DNA from 4 places in the Yersinia kristensenii genome. Region 4 is predicted to be linked to each of the others. Evidence: predicted binding sites of a transcription regulator. Region 4 holds the regulator's gene; each other region holds the start of a gene.

Region 1 (4,191 bases), 2.0 Mb from region 4:
TGGCGTTTTTTTTCTCACCAAGGATCAGTTCTACGTCTAAAAGTTGTAATACTTTAAAAAGCCGTTCAACACTGGCCGAGGCGGGATCAGCTTCAAGCTTTGCATAGGACTGCTGGGTGATACCTAACAGTTGTGCCAGGCTGGCCTGAGTCAGCCCTTTATTTTTTCGAAAACCAATCAACGTAGGGCGTAATTGACTCAAAATTTTAATGGGATAGTCCATCAAGACCTCTCAGCAGAGAATGGTGCGCAATAGCAAAATACAGCGTCTAAACTGTAATTCCATAATACAGCTAATAAGTTGTAAAAGTAAAATACAGGCTATAAGTTGTAAATAATAAATACAGCTTTTAGGTTGTTATTGTAAGTTACAACCTAAAGGCTGTTTTTATGCCTATATCAGAATAAATAGCGTTATCGGGCACTCGACTATAATAACTTCTGTACCGTTATAACTTTCTCGGTCATTCATCATATGGGGCTTGGTTATGGTCATTGTTCACCATCTGAATAATTCACGTTCGCAACGAATCTTGTGGATGCTGGAAGAGTTACAAGTTCCCTATGAGTTGAAGCGCTATCAGCGCGACCCCGGCAGCTTGTTGGCTCCGCCTGAGCTGAAAAAAATCCATCCATTGGGGAAATCGCCAGTGATTACTGATGGCGACCTGACGCTGGCGGAATCAGGAGCCATTATCGAGTATTTACAGGAAACCTATGATGCACAGGGCTTATTTAAGCCTACCGGCCATTATGATCGCCAACAATTCCGCTACTGGATGCATTATGCTGAAGGGTCATTGATGCCGTTGCTGGTGATGAAACTTATTTTCAGCCGCTTCGGTGGGCCACCAGTGCCGTGGATTATTCGCCCAGTAGCCAAGGCATTGGGTGATGGGGTACAAAAAAGTTATCTGAATAAGCAAATCGCCACTCATCGCGATTATCTGGAACAACATTTAACACAGAATCAATGGTTTGCAGGCAGTGATTTTAGTGCCGCCGATATTCAGATGAGTTTTCCTATTGAGGCAATCAACACCCGCAATGGGCTTGAGGGCTTCCCGAAACTGCAAGATTTCTTGGCGCGAATCCATCAGCGCCCGGCTTATCAGCAGGCGATTGAAAAGGGCGGTGCTTTCAAATTAGCAAACTGATAAATTTATCAACAGTTACGCCAGAAAACGGGTGTGAGGCCGCTCACACTTTGGTTTCCCGCCAGAATAGATGTTCCCAGACAAATTAATGTAAGAAAATGCATTAAATATTGCTTTCTGGTGTTGATTAGTCGCCATAAATAGCTAGATAATCGTTTGCCTTACAATAAGGCTATTTTATTTGCCATTTTGAACTTGGGCAGTGCTAAAAATCCTCACGTACCGAGTGTACGCTCCGGTTTTTGCGCGCTGGCCGCGTCCAAACTGCCTGCAACAATGACGCTTATTGTAGTTTTTCTTCGATTTTTTTCAGTCATGCGTGTTTCCAGCTAATCGTTTGCTATTTTCTCCGTCATATCGGCGTTGGGGGAATTGACGAGTTAATCGGCAGGGACGGAAACGATTACGTTTGGAAAGGACGCGGGCTTGTTGACTACTTTAAAATGACACACAGGGGACATAACCATGTCTAGCACCAATCCTCAGGCGAACCAGGCAGTCAAGCCAAAAGGTTCGCTTGATGCGTTTTTCAAGCTTAGTGAACGTGGTAGTAATGTGCGCCAGGAAGTGCTGGCCGGTCTGACGACTTTTCTTGCCATGGTCTATTCGGTCATTGTTGTGCCGAGCATGTTGGGTAAAGCGGGCTTCCCCCCAACCGCAGTGTTTGTTGCTACCTGTCTGGTGGCTGGCTTGGGTTCTTTGCTGATGGGCTTGTGGGCTAATTTGCCCATGGCCATTGGCTGCGCCATCTCATTGACGGCGTTTACCGCATTTAGCTTGGTATTGGGCCAGCACATCAGTATTCCTGTCGCCTTGGGCGCGGTATTCCTGATGGGCGTGCTGTTTACTATTATCTCCGTCACCGGTATTCGCTCGTGGATATTGCGTAACTTGCCGATGGGCGTAGCACATGGCACCGGCATTGGTATTGGCTTGTTTTTGCTGCTGATTGCGGCAAACGGTGTCGGCCTGGTCATCAAAAACCCTATAGAAGGTTTGCCAGTCGCGCTAGGTGCTTTTACTTCTTTCCCGGTCATTATGACGTTATTGGGCTTGGCGGTGATTTTCGGTTTGGAAAAACTGCGGGTACCGGGCGGCATTCTGTTGGTGATTATCGCCATCTCAGTTATCGGCCTGATTTTTGATCCAAGTGTGACTTATCAAGGGCTGTTCGCCATGCCAAGTCTGGCAGATGCTAACGGTAACTCATTGATTTTCAGTCTTGATATCATGGGCGCACTGAATCCTGTGGTGCTGCCAAGTGTGTTGGCGCTGGTGATGACGGCGGTCTTTGATGCTACTGGCACCATTCGCGCGGTCGCCGGGCAAGCCAACTTGCTGGATAAAGACGGCCAGATTATCAGTGGCGGCAAAGCGCTGACCTCTGACTCCGTCAGCAGCATCTTCGCCGGTTTGGTCGGTGCAGCACCGGCAGCGGTTTACATTGAATCTGCGGCGGGCACGGCGGCGGGTGGCAAAACTGGCCTGACCGCCACTGTCGTCGGTATCCTATTCTTGCTGATTTTGTTCCTCTCGCCGCTTTCCTATTTGGTTCCAGTTTATGCGACGGCTCCGGCGCTGATGTATGTCGGTTTGTTGATGCTGAGCAACGTCGCCAAATTGGATTTCGAAGATTTCGTTGATGCGATGTCTGGCCTGCTCTGCGCAGTGTTTATCGTGCTGACGTGTAATATCGTCACCGGCATTATGCTGGGCTTCAGTTCACTGGTAATCGGCCGTATTTTCTCTGGTGAATGGCGTAAATTGAATCTTGGCACCGTGATTATCGCGGTTGCGCTGGTGGCCTTCTATGCTGGCGGCTGGGCAATCTAAGTTGTGAATCTTTGCTGGCATCGGGATGAGTATGTTCCCGATGCCACTCTCCTTTTTAATATCCCTACTGTCTTTGTTTTTCTTGCCTTCAGTTAGCGATTTTTTTCCCCATTCCGCAACAAATTGATCTACTATCAAAAGCTACGCTCCGGCCCTGTCTATGGGGGGAGGCGGTCAGGTTTCAAGTTGAGTTGAGTTGAGTCTAAGGAAAGCATGGAAATCTTTTTTACAATCCTCATCCTGATTTTGGTGGTATCGCTTTCCGGCGTTGTCACTCGGATGTTGCCGTTTCAAATCCCCCTCCCATTGATGCAGATTGTTTGTGGTGCCTTATTGGCATTTCCCCACTTTGGTTTGCATGTTGATTTCGACCCGGAATTATTCTTGGTGCTGTTTATTCCGCCGCTGTTATTTGCTGACGGCTGGAAAACACCAACGCGCGAGTTTATCCATCACGGGCGGGAAATATTTGGTCTGGCCCTGGCTTTAGTGTTGGTCACAGTGGTGGGTGTCGGCTACCTGATTTACTGGATGGTGCCGGGTATTCCGCTGGTCGCCGCTTTTGCGCTAGCGGCGGTATTGTCGCCAACTGATGCGGTGGCGTTGTCCGGTATTGTGGGGAAAGGGCGCATACCTAAATCAATTATGGGCGTCCTGGAAGGGGAGGCATTGATGAATGATGCTTCCGGTCTGGTGGCGCTGAAATTTGCCATTGCCGTGGCGATGGGCACCATGGTGTTTACGGTTTCTGGCGCGACGTTAGAATTCCTGAAAGTGGCGATTGGTGGCCTGTTGGCCGGTGTGGCCGTCACTTGGCTATACAGTAAATCGCTGCGTTTGATGAGCCGCTGGAGTGGTGATGATCCGGCAACACAAATCGTCCTGCTGCTGTTGTTGCCGTTTGCCTCTTACTTGATTGCCGAACATATTGGCGTTTCCGGTATTTTGGCCGCAGTGGCGGCGGGGATGACCATCAGCCAATCTGGCGTGATTCGTAACGCACCACTGACCATGCGATTACGCGCCGACAGTGTATGGTCGATGTTAGAATTCGTGTTTAACGGCATGGTGTTTATCCTGCTGGGCCTACAGTTACCGGGCATTCTGGAAACCTCGATTGTGCAGGCCGAACTGGACCCGACGATCCAAACTTGGAATTTGTTCGCCGATGTTGCCATCATTTATGGTGCCTTGTTGGTGC
Region 2 (4,191 bases), 1.1 Mb from region 4:
ATAAGGGCCATCATGCGCACAGGTAGATTGTGCAATTTCATTTTCGTGGTGCGGGAACATCAAATCAGAGCCGCCACCGTGAATATCAAAATGCGCGCCTAACTGCTTGCTGTTCATTGCCGAACATTCAATATGCCAACCAGGGCGGCCCGGCCCCCAAGGTGATTCCCAGCTAGGTTCGCCGGGTTTGGACATTTTCCACAGCACGAAATCCATCGGGTTGCGTTTAACATCAGCCACTTCAACTCGCGCCCCCGCTTGCAACTGGTCCAGATCTTGACGAGATAACAAACCGTAATCTGGATCACTCTCAACAGAGAACATAACATCCCCATTGGCAGCCACGTAAGCATGCTCGCGGGCGATCAAACGCTCGGTCAGCTCAATAATTTCGGGGATGTGATGGGTAGCGCGCGGCTCTAAATCTGGGCGTTTGAGGTTCAATGCATCAAAATCTTTGTGCATTTCAGCCAACATCCGCGTAGTCAGTTGCTCGCAGGTTTCATTGTTTTCAATGGCCCGTTTAATAATTTTATCGTCAACGTCAGTGACATTGCGGACGTACGTCAAAGAATACCCTAAATAACGCAAATAACGCGCAACAACGTCGAAAGCGACAAAAGTACGCCCATGCCCAATGTGACACAGGTCATAAATGGTGATCCCGCATACATACATACCTATTTTACCGGCATGAATAGGCTTGAATTCCTCTTTTTGGCGACTCAGTGTATTAAAAATCTTTAGCATCGGGACATTCCGTGGTTTTTGTTTTTGCGATACGCATGGTTTAACAAGATATCATCAGATTATGCGGTAAATTTGCCTTCGATACAGCACTTTTTCGCACATCTTGCCGGCGTTTCGAATGCTGACTCAATCCCGCAGATATGATATAAGAGCCGTCTAAAGAGTTACGACTCATTTGTGAATACACTTATTACACTAGCGGGAACATTATTATGGTCACTTTTCATACTAATCACGGCGATATCGTCATCAACACCTTCGCGGATAAAGCGCCAGCTACTGTTGAAAATTTCCTGAACTACTGCCGTAAAGGTTTCTATGATAACACTATTTTCCACCGTGTTATCGATGGCTTCATGATCCAGGGCGGTGGTTTTGAGCCGGGCATGAACCAGAAAACAACGGATGCCCCTATCAAGAACGAAGCCAACAACGGTCTGAAAAATACCCGTGGCACCTTGGCAATGGCGCGTACCAACGATCCACACTCTGCTACTGCTCAGTTCTTTATTAACGTTGCAGACAATGACTTCCTTAACTTCCGTTCAGAGCGCCCAGATGGTTGGGGTTACTGCGTGTTCGCTGAAGTGACTGACGGCTTGGACGTGGTTGATAAAATCAAAAACGTCGCGACTGGCCGCAGCGGTATGCATCAAGATGTGCCAAAAGAAGATGTGATCATTCAAAGCGTTACTGTTAGCGAGTAATAACGGCTTAATGAGCACGCTTTTTATTGCAGATTTGCATCTTAGCGTTCAGGAACCGGCAATCACTGCCGGTTTCCTGCATTTTATACAGCGTGATGCTATTCATGCTGATGCATTATATATCCTGGGCGATTTATTCGAATCCTGGATTGGTGACGATGATCCCGAGCCGCTGTATCGGCAAGTTGCTACTGCGTTAAAATCACTCCAGCAACAGGGCGTGCCCTGCTACTTTATTCACGGTAACCGCGATTTTTTGCTGGGCAAACGCTTTGCGCTTGAAAGTGGTATGATCTTGCTGCCGGAAGAGAAAGTTGTTGAGTTGTATGGCCGTAAAATCGTTATTTTACATGGCGATACCCTGTGTACTGATGATGCCGACTATCAGCATTTTCGCCGCCGAGTACACAATCCCCTGATCCAAAAGCTCTTTCTGTGGCTACCGCTGCGTTTTCGCTTACGCATTGCTGCTTATATGCGCAATCAAAGCCAACAAAATAATAGCGGTAAATCGCAACTGATTATGGATGTCAATCCACACGCGGTGGTTGAGACTTTCGAGCGAAATAATGTCAGTTGGATGATTCATGGGCATACCCACCGTCCTGCGGTTCATATTGTCGAATTAGCGGCGGAAACGGCACACCGGCTGGTTTTAGGTGCCTGGCATGTTGAGGGCTCAATGGTTAAAGTCACGGCTGATAGTGTTGAATTGATTAAATTCCCGTTTTAACCTTCCCGCTGCACCCCATAAACTGCGATAAAAAACTGATAAAACCCACTAAAAGCCGCTACGCAACCGTTTTCCTCGCCTTTGGCTCATGATATGCTCTACGCCCTCTCCGCCAGCCATGATTGAAATAAGATCATTCTGGCCGACGCTTGCGCAATCACAGGAGCTTTACACTCATGGGAGCTAACCTCGATTCGGCTTATCCAGCCGGGGTTAAAATCGCTATCGTAATGGGGTCCAAGAGTGACTGGGCCACCATGCAGTTCGCCGCCGACGTGCTCACCACGCTCAATGTCCCGTTTCATGTCGAGGTGGTTTCTGCCCACCGCACCCCCGATAAACTGTTCAGTTTTGCTGAACAAGCCGACGCGAATGGCTTACATGTCATTATTGCAGGCGCGGGCGGTGCTGCTCACCTGCCAGGTATGCTGGCGGCCAAAACACTGGTGCCGGTTTTAGGTGTGCCGGTACAAAGTGCGGCATTAAGCGGCGTCGATAGTCTCTATTCCATTGTGCAGATGCCACGGGGTATTCCGGTGGGGACGCTGGCTATTGGTAAAGCTGGGGCGGCGAATGCTGCATTGCTGGCGGCGCAAATACTGGCGCTGCATGATGTTGAATTGGCTGCACGTTTAGCGGATTGGCGTAAGAACCAAACTGACGAAGTGTTGGATAATCCCGATCCGAGGGATGAAGCATGAAACCCGTTTGCGTATTAGGCAATGGTCAGTTGGGGCGCATGTTGCGTCAAGCTGGTGAGCCGCTGGGTATTGCTGTTTATCCGGTGGGTTTAGATGCCGAGCCAGAAGCCGTGCCTTATCAGCACAGTGTGATTACTGCCGAGATTGAGCGCTGGCCAGAAACGGCTTTAACCCGCGAACTCGCCACCCACACCGCTTTCGTTAACCGCGATATTTTCCCACGTTTGGCTGATCGTCTGACGCAAAAGCAATTGCTCGATAGCCTGAATCTCGCCACCGCGCCATGGCAATTGCTGGCCAGCAAGAGTGAATGGCCGCAAATTTTCACCACACTGGGTGAGTTAGCCATCGTGAAACGTCGGGTCGGCGGTTATGACGGTCGTGGTCAGTGGCGTTTACGCGCCGGTGAGCAAGAGTGTTTGCCAACCGATGCTTACGGCGAATGTATTGTCGAGCAGGGGATTAACTTTTCCGGCGAGGTTTCACTGGTCGGTGCGCGCAGCCATCAAGGCCAATCAGTCTTTTATCCACTGACCCATAATCTTCATGAAGAGGGCATTTTGCGTATGAGCGTGGCATTGCCACGGCCCAATCGCAAACTACAGCAGCAAGCAGAAAAAATGCTGTCTGCAATCATGGATGAGCTGAATTATGTGGGTGTAATGGCGATGGAATGTTTTATCGTCGACGACAGTTTATTAATCAATGAGCTGGCACCGCGAGTACATAACAGTGGTCACTGGACACAAAATGGGGCGTCTATCAGCCAGTTTGAGCTGCATCTGCGGGCTATTTTGGATTTACCGCTACCCAAGCCGGTGGTAAATACTCCCTCCGCGATGGTCAATCTGATTGGCACGCCAGTGAATATCACGTGGCTGTCACTGCCCTTGGTGCATCTGCATTGGTATGAAAAAGAAGTGCGCGAAGGCCGCAAAGTGGGCCATTTGAATTTAAATGATCCCGATGGCGCAGCATTAAGTGCGGCCCTGACGGCATTAGCACCTTTGCTACCCGCGGAATACCAAAACGCTCTGCGTTGGGCGCAAGCTAAGCTGTAGCTAACTTCGATCAATACCCAAAGTAATTGGCATTGCAGCCAGGCGGCAAACGAGCGAATCCCGATGAGCTGACACAAGTCAGTGATTCGGGTGAACGAGAGCCGCCAACAACGCTGCAACGTCAAGTAAGAAGGGTATTCCGCCCCTGCAACAACCGCGCCCCCAACCAACCACCGCACAGTGACAGCAACAGTGCTGCCGCCAGTGGCAATAACCACCACATCATCCAGTTAGGTTGC
Region 3 (4,191 bases), 3.6 Mb from region 4:
CGAGGACGAATAAACAGCACCGGAATCACTATCAATGCCATCACCCAGAAAACACCGCCCTGATAATGTTCGAACAGGAAACCCGAGATAATAGTCATCACCGCGATTCCTCCGCCCATCGCCAGTGCAGAATAAACCGACTGCAAACGAATCACATCAGCCCCGCGTCGGGCGGCAATAAAGCGCATCGCAGCCAAATGGCAAACAGTAAATGAGCCACAATGCAGGATTTGAATCAGAATAAGCCACGACAGATCCGTGGTGGAAGCCATCAAGCTCCAACGGATAATGCCACTCACAGCGGAAAGCAATAACAGGCTGCGGGCAGTCCAGCGGCGGAAAAGGACATTGCTGAATGCAAATACCAGGATCTCAGCCACCACCCCCAAAGACCATAAATAGCCAATGGTGGCGGCAGAATAACCGGCCTCTTTCCAGTAAATAGAACTGAAACTGTAATATCCGGCATGTGCGCCTTGCAAGAGAGTCACACACAGCAAAAAACGCCATACCTGCGGCTCAGAAAGCAGCACTTTCCAGTCAGTGGCGGCGACATTGCGGTGTTTAACCTCGCCCTGCGGCATCACACTCGGTTTCAGCAATGCTCCCAGTAACATGGCTGAAACGCCGAACAGCAAGCTGTAAAGAATCGCCGGATGGCCCCAAACAGAGACCAGTTTACCGGTCAATGCAGAACCAATAACAAACGCCAGCGATCCCCAGAGCCGGACTTTGCCGTAATCCATGGTTATCTGTTTTTGCCAGGTCGCCGCCAGCGCATCGGTCAGTGGCACTAAGGGGCCAAAAAACAGGTTAAAACCGGCAATAATCACCATTAGCCAAGCCCAACCATTACCAAACCAAAAACCCACGGCGAAGGCCAATGTCAGGAGCGCCAGAATGCGGATTGCCGTCACCAGATGGGAAGGATCTTTAACACTGGGAGCAATAATCAAGCTACCGAGAAAGCGGGAAATTAATCCAGCGCCCAACAAAATACCAATGGTTTCAGGCGGTATCCCTTCCCCTTGTAACCAAATGCCCCAGAAAGGCAGGAAAATCCCATAAGAAAAGAAATAGGTGAAATAGCTGAGCGACAGCCAACGTGTTGATTGCAATACCATGAATCCCTCCGAGGTCAGCCGGTCACTGTGACAGAGGCCCCGCCTGCTAGCAACTTTGTCATTAGGTAAACATGTAATTTGAGATTAGCTTCACATTTACATAACGTTAATAACAAAAAACCCGCATTGCGCGGGTTTTATTAGAAAAATTCAATCGGCCGAAATTATGCGTAAACCGGGAAACGGGCGCAGATAGCCAGAACTTTCTGTTTGATACGTTCGATAGTCGCTTCATCGGTGATGTTATCCAACACATCACACATCCAGCCAGCCAGTTCGCGAGATTCTTCTTCTTTGAAGCCACGGCGAGTAATAGCCGGGCTGCCGATACGCACACCTGAAGTGACAAATGGGCTTTTCGGATCATTTGGCACACTATTTTTGTTCACGGTGATATTGGCACGGCCCAAAGCAGCATCGGCATCTTTACCGGTGATGTTTTTATCAACCAAATCAAGCAGGAACAGGTGGTTATCTGTACCGCCGGAAACCACTTTATAGCCGCGCTCCAGGAAAACCGCCACCATGGCTTTGGCGTTCTTAGCCACTTGTTGCTGGTAAACCTTGAACTCAGGTTCCATAGCTTCTTTCAGCGCTACCGCTTTGCCCGCGATAACGTGCATCAGTGGGCCGCCCTGGTTCGCTGGGAACACAGAAGAGTTCAGTTTTTTATACAGATCTTCGTCGCCACCTTTCGCCAAAATCAAACCGCCGCGTGGGCCAGCCAATGTTTTGTGCGTAGTGGTGGTCACAACGTGTGCATGTGGAACTGGGTTAGGATAAACGCCCGCAGCCACCAGACCGGCGACGTGTGCCATATCCACAAAGAACCATGCGCCGATGCTGTCGGCGATTTCGCGCATTTTTGCCCAGTCAACAATACCGGAATAGGCAGAGAAGCCCCCGATGATCATTTTTGGTTTATGAATTTCGGCCTGACGCGCCATATCTTCATAATCAATTTTGCCCGACTCGTCGATACCGTAAGGAACGATATTGTACAATTTACCGGAAAAGTTAACCGGTGAACCGTGGGTCAAGTGGCCGCCGTGTGCCAGATTCATCCCCAGAACAGTGTCGCCCGGTTGCAGCAATGCAGAGTAAACCGCCACGTTCGCCTGAGAACCGGAATGCGGCTGGACGTTGGCGTAATCAGCGCCAAACAACTCTTTTGCACGATCAATTGCCAGTTGCTCAACAATATCAACATACTCACAGCCACCGTAGTAACGCTTGCCCGGATAGCCTTCAGCATATTTGTTGGTCAACTGAGAACCTTGTGCTTGCATAACACGCGGGCTGGTGTAGTTCTCAGAGGCAATCAGCTCAATGTGCTCTTCCTGGCGCACCACTTCTTGCTCCATTGCACGCCATAGATCTGCATCATAATCGGCAATGTTCATTTCACGCTTTAACATCCGGCTCTCCTGACTTAGCTAACAAAATAGATCTGGTGGACTGCCCTTCTGGGCTTTATGACACAGTGTAAACTGTTTCCCCCCCGTTAAGATAGGTCTTGACAGAGGTTTTTACGCAAACGATTGGCTCCAGACTGCGTAAGGCTTTGACCTGTTCAGACTTCATTCAATGCAACGGAATTATCCTCATATTCATTATGTGATTTTTTCACATTCTGTGAACTGACACTGCGGAGTCATCTCTGGTAAGGGAAATGTGCATTTACAAATTAAAGGGCACACTATAAGATGCATTTAAAATACATGTATTAATTTGCACACTAATAACACCCAAGTCATCGGCATTTCAGTCAGGACGCAGGGGATAAATCTTTAAGGAGCACCGCATGCTGGATAACCACACCATCGCTACTGTTAAATCCACTATTCCATTACTGGCCGCCACCGGCCCCAAGCTCACGGCACATTTCTATGACCGTATGTTCGAGCATAATCCTGAACTCAAACACATTTTCAATATGAGCAATCAGTTTAATGGCGATCAACGCGAAGCCCTGTTCAACGCCATTTGCGCTTATGCGGCAAATCTTGAAAATCTGGCCGCTTTATTGCCCGCAGTTGAACGTATTGCCCAGAAACACACCAGCCTAAACATTCAGCCCGAGCATTATTCAATAGTCGGCCATCATCTGATAAACACACTGGATGAGCTGCTCTCTCCGGGCCAAGAAGTATTAGATGCCTGGGGTAAAGCTTATGGGGTGCTGGCTGATGTGTTTATTACGCGAGAAAGTCAGATTTATCAACAGGGTGAGTCTGCAACCGGTGGATGGCGAACCTTGCGCCGTTTCCGCATCATCAAAAAAGAGAGACAGAGCGAAGTGATTAGCAGCTTTGTATTAGCGCCAGAAGACGGTGGTCAGGTGTTGGATTTCAAACCGGGCCAATATTTGGGCATATATATCGAAGATGAGCGGCTTGAATATCAGGAAATCCGCCAATATTCCCTGACTGCGGCCCCTAACGGAAAAACCTACCGTATTGCGGTGAAACGCGAAGAACAAGGAACGGTTTCAAACTATTTGCACCGTGAATTGAACGAGGGGGACAGTGTTCGCATCGCGCCCCCTCGGGGTGATTTTTTCCTGGATATACCCCCAGAAACACCCGTGGCGCTAATTTCTGCCGGTGTAGGCCAAACCCCAATGTTAAGTATGCTCAATACCCTGCATAAACAGCAGCATTCCGCGCCAATACATTGGTTACATGCGGCTGAAAATGGGCGAGTTCATGCATTTGCCGAGGAAGTTGCCGCGATAGCAAACACTATGCCCAATATCAGCCGCCATGTGTGGTATCGCGAACCAACAGAGCAGGATAAGCGCGGGGAGGATTATCACAGTGAAGGTTTGATGGACCTCAGTTCACATCAATGGCTGGCAGCCGATCCCAATCGACATTATTACTTCTGCGGCCCACTCGCTTTTATGCAATTTGCCGGTCGCCAGCTATTAGCACAAGGGGTGGCGTCTGAGCGCATTCATTATGAGTGTTTTGGCCCACATAAAGTCATTTAAATATTGAATTTTATTTAATTTCTCAGGGGATGCCATCCGCGCACCCCTGTATATCCGTTATAAAAAATCCGT
Region 4 (4,191 bases):
AGTGTTGGTGTCGTCAATGTGGCTATCAGATAGAGCGCAATCATACTGAAGGCATAACCGGCTAACAGCCATGGCAACAGAGTGTTGCCTTTAATCCGACTTAAGGCACTGCGGCAGGCAAAACCCCCGAGCAAAAAGGCTAATGTTTGTGGAACATAACTCAAACCTATGGCATTCGGGCTATATCCCATATCGCCTAAAATGAAAGGTGAGCCGGTTAACCAGGCGAAAAAACCCGCGCTACATGCTGCAAACATCATCACGTTGCCGCTAAATACGGGGGATTTCAGCAACTGCCAGAAACTAATAGCACTTTTGCTTTTAAGCACGCTATCCGATACTACTTTTTTCCGTTCCTTAAGCAGTGCGGTCGGGATCAGCAGTAGCAGTGTAATCACCAACAAAACGACAAAAATTGACCGCCAACTGAAATGGTTTAATAACCACGCACCTAATAAAGGGGCCAGCGCGGGGGATAACGCCACTAAAGGCATTATGGTTGCAAACACTCGATTGACTTTGCTGCTGTGGTACCGATCTACCACCAATGCTTGCCAGCTCACGGCGGCAGAACAGACGCCCACCGCTTGAATAAAGCGCAGAACTAATAACTGTGTCGCCGTTTCAACCCATAAGATGCCCAGACAGCCAATGGCAAATAAACCTAATCCGACTAATAGTACCGGTTTGCGGCCTAATTTATCGGAAACAGGCCCCCAAATAAGCTGGGCGATAGCGAAACCAGCGAGAAAGATACTGAGGCTGGCACTGATGGAGCCAGCGGAGGTCTGTAGTTCTTGTTGCATAGCGCCAAAGGCAGGCAAATACATATCGGTGGCCAGGTACCCCAACATGCTCAAACCGGCCAGATAGAACATGAAACTGGAAGTCGTTTTCATTTTTTGTGTCTCATTATAATTTTGCAGGCAAAACTTTTATCATTGAAATTCCATTGCGGGGGGCATTCTAGCGGCGAGGTATTCTGTTGTGAAACGGTAATATTTGCGCCATGCTATCAAAAAAATTGATGGCAAATATTTAGTCTAGGGGAAGGGCAAAATATGTGGTCAGAATATTCATTGGATGTGGTCGATGCAGTTGCTCGCACCGGGAGTTTCAGCGCCGCAGCTCAAGAATTGCACCGCGTCCCGTCGGCGGTAAGTTATACCGTGCGCCAGTTGGAAGAGTGGCTGGCAGTGCCGTTATTTGTGCGGCGTCATCGGGACGTAGAATTGACGGAGGCGGGCAGGGTTTTTATCAAAGAAGCTAGAGATGTTATCAAAAAAATGAATGGCACACGGCGACAGTGCCAACAAGTGGCAAATGGTTGGCGTGGGCAACTCAATATCGTGGTCGATAAAATCGTCAAACCTCAGCGGAGCCGCCGGTTAGTATTGGATTTTTATCGCCATTTCCCCGATATCGAACTGCGGGTGCGTTATGAGGTATTTAACGGTGTCTGGGATGCACTGGCGGATGGACAAGCTGAAATGGCCATTGGAGCGACTCGCGCCATCCCGGTTGGCGGGCGATTTGTCTTCCGCGACATGGGCTTTTTAAGCTGGCATTGTGTCGTGAGCGTCAATCACCCCTTAGCTTACTTAACCGGGCCCCTTACTGATGACCAATTGCGGCCTTATCCCTCACTTTGTTTGGAGGATACTGCGCGAAATTTGCCGAAACGAGATACCTGGACCTTGGATAACCAACAGCGCTTAGTGGCACCGGATTGGGCCACGGGAATAGATTGTCTGTGTGCAGGATTATGTGTCGGAATGGTGCCCGCGCATATGGTATCGCCCTTGATTGAACAAGGGAAACTGGTGGCATTAACATTGGCCGAGCCACTTCCTGATAGCCCGTGTTGCTTGACGTGGGAGCAGAATAATCATTCGCCAGCCTTAGCATGGATGCTGGCGTATTTAGGTGACAGTGTCACACTTAATAATGAGTGGCTAAGAGATGATAATGACATGGGTAATGATTAAGCACGGCAGAATTAGTTGCCGGTAACAGGGCGCTACCGGCGGGCGAAGATTAGCGGCGATAATCGCGGAATGGGCCATCTGCCACCGATCGGCGTTCAACCAGTTTAGGATGTACTTCAATAGTTTGTGGGTCTTCGCGTTTACTGACAATGCGGTCGAGCAACATGGCAAAGGCGGTTTCCCCTAATCTCTCTTTGGGCTGATGAATCGTGGTCAGCGCCGGTGAGAAATAGCGTGCATTGCGCACATTATCATAACCGATCACTGAAATATCTTGTGGCACCCGCAGGCCCAATTCATCCGCCGCGCATATTGCACCCATTGCCATAATATCACCGCCACAGAATACGGCGGTCGGGCGGTGTTTTTGTGTCAGAATTTGGTGCATAGCTTTATAACCGGATTCTGGCTCAAAATCCCCCTGAACCACCCATTCGTCACGCAGCGGGATATTGGCTTCCTCCAGTGCCTTCAGAAAGCCCTGGTGGCGACCACCACCGGTATTTCGCGATAACTGACCGGGAATCGCCCCGATATCACGGTGACCGCGCTCAATAAGATAACGGCCAGCCAAATAACCTCCTTCGAATGCATTATCAATAATCGAGTCAGTAAAATCGCCACGGGCAGTACCCCAGTCCATCACAACCATTGGAATATTGCGATAATCTTCTAACATCCCCAGTAATTGTTCAGGATATTCAGAACACATCACCAATAATCCATCGACACGCTTTTGCGCCAGCATGGACAGATAGGCTTTTTGTTTATCCAGATTATTATGAGAATTACACAAAATCAGGGTGTAGCCTTTGCTATAACAGCTATTTTCAACTGCTTCGATTACCTCAGCAAAATAGGGTGCTTCACTGGATGTTGCCAACAAGCCAATTGATTTAGTGTGATTAACTTTCAAGCTGCGGGCCACAGCACTGGGCGAATAATGCAGCTCTTTAATGGCCGCCCACACAGCGGCCTTGGTATTTTCGGCGACGAAACGAGTTTTATTGATAACGTGCGAAACGGTGGTGGTAGACACACCCGCGTGTTTGGCCACATCTTTAATCGTTGCCATAAAAAGAATGACTCCTAAGCTCACCTGTTGCAGTAGGTAAGTATTATGTTAATCGTTTGCCTGTATGACTCGAACACCGCTCAGACAGAGACACAAGAGTAGGCTGGTAAGTTGAATCAGCAGGCTGTCTGAGAGGTTTTATTGGACATTATTAGTCGGCATACAGTTATGAACTGCGAATTTTGGCTGATCTGGAGGAAAAGTGAAAGAGGTAATCAAAGTTATAAAGTGCGTAATGAGCACAAGATTTTTTTTCTTAACTGTGGGAAAATGATTTAACGCACTAATTGTGTGCCTTTACCTTACTATACTTTAAATAATTCGAGTTGCAGGAAAGCGGCAAGTGAAAGGCAAATTGGTTGTAAACCATTTTGAACAGAGCTTGTGCTGACACGTAGGATGAGCCTCCGATACACTTACAGTGTAAGTGATTCGGGCGATTTAACGTAGTTAACGCAGATGCTACTTGAAATATGACCAAGTATAAAAATTAACCGGCTGAGGAGTTTTTATGGATACCAATCTGAAAATGTCGCTGATTACGACTGTTGGTGCGCTGGCGATGATTATTGCTTTTAGCTTCGTGGCGGTAATGAATTAATTAAACCACTTGCCGGTGTGAAGCCATTAGTAGGGCGGTTAAACCGCCCTTAATTATTTCTACTGATAATATCCACGCGTGTTGTCTTTCTGTTTGCGCTGTATCAGGCTAAATTTTTCTCAACGAAAGACCAATTTACTAAGGCCCAGAAGTTTTCCAGATATTTTGGTCGCGCATTACGATAATCAATATAGTAAGCGTGTTCCCACACATCCACAGTCAGCAGCGGCTTATCAGCCGTCGTCAGCGGTGTTGCCGCATTTGATGTACTGACAATCGCCAGTGCGCCATCCGCTTTTTTGACCAGCCACGTCCAGCCTGCGCCAAAGTTTTTCACCGCCGCATCAGTAAACTGTGCTTTAAATTCAGCGAAAGAACCAAAGGATTGATTAATGGCATCGGCAACTTTGCCGGTAGGTTCGCCGCCACCATTCGGTGATAAACAGTGCCAGTAAAAGGTGTGGTTCCAGACTTGGGCTGCATTATTAAAGACACCGCCACTGGAAGTTTTAATAATCTCTTCCAAG

The links. Region 4 encodes PurR, which represses purine synthesis genes. Its sites were predicted from a motif close to CANGCAAACGTTTGCNTG; they were not measured.
Region 1: the regulator PurR is predicted to act here: its motif matches at 1,550-1,567, upstream of DX162_RS07875 (NCS2 family permease).
Region 2: the regulator PurR is predicted to act here: its motif matches at 2,250-2,267, upstream of purE (5-(carboxyamino)imidazole ribonucleotide mutase).
Region 3: the regulator PurR is predicted to act here: its motif matches at 2,655-2,672, upstream of glyA (serine hydroxymethyltransferase).

What each region holds. Positions count from the first base shown of each region.
Region 1 is NZ_UHIY01000001.1:1,710,871-1,715,061, forward strand. It holds gene DX162_RS07860 (helix-turn-helix transcriptional regulator) at 1-223, opposite strand, end outside; gene DX162_RS07865 (glutathione S-transferase family protein) at 489-1,157, shown strand; gene DX162_RS07875 (NCS2 family permease) at 1,623-2,990, shown strand; gene DX162_RS07880 (Na+/H+ antiporter) at 3,204-4,191, shown strand, end outside.
Region 2 is NZ_UHIY01000001.1:2,639,578-2,643,768, reverse strand. It holds gene cysS (cysteine--tRNA ligase) at 1-750, opposite strand, end outside; gene ppiB (peptidylprolyl isomerase B) at 963-1,457, shown strand; gene DX162_RS12000 (UDP-2,3-diacylglucosamine diphosphatase) at 1,468-2,190, shown strand; gene purE (5-(carboxyamino)imidazole ribonucleotide mutase) at 2,367-2,891, shown strand; gene purK (5-(carboxyamino)imidazole ribonucleotide synthase) at 2,888-3,952, shown strand; gene ybbP (putative ABC transporter permease subunit YbbP) at 4,074-4,191, opposite strand, start outside.
Region 3 is NZ_UHIY01000001.1:128,745-132,935, forward strand. It holds gene DX162_RS00545 (3-phenylpropionate MFS transporter) at 1-1,124, opposite strand, end outside; gene glyA (serine hydroxymethyltransferase) at 1,289-2,542, opposite strand; gene hmpA (NO-inducible flavohemoprotein) at 2,929-4,119, shown strand.
Region 4 is NZ_UHIY01000001.1:3,722,951-3,727,141, reverse strand. It holds gene punC (purine nucleoside transporter PunC) at 1-899, opposite strand, end outside; gene punR (DNA-binding transcriptional activator PunR) at 1,062-1,988, shown strand; gene purR (HTH-type transcriptional repressor PurR) at 2,038-3,063, opposite strand; gene cydH (cytochrome bd-I oxidase subunit CydH) at 3,575-3,664, shown strand; gene sodB (superoxide dismutase [Fe]) at 3,768-4,191, opposite strand, start outside.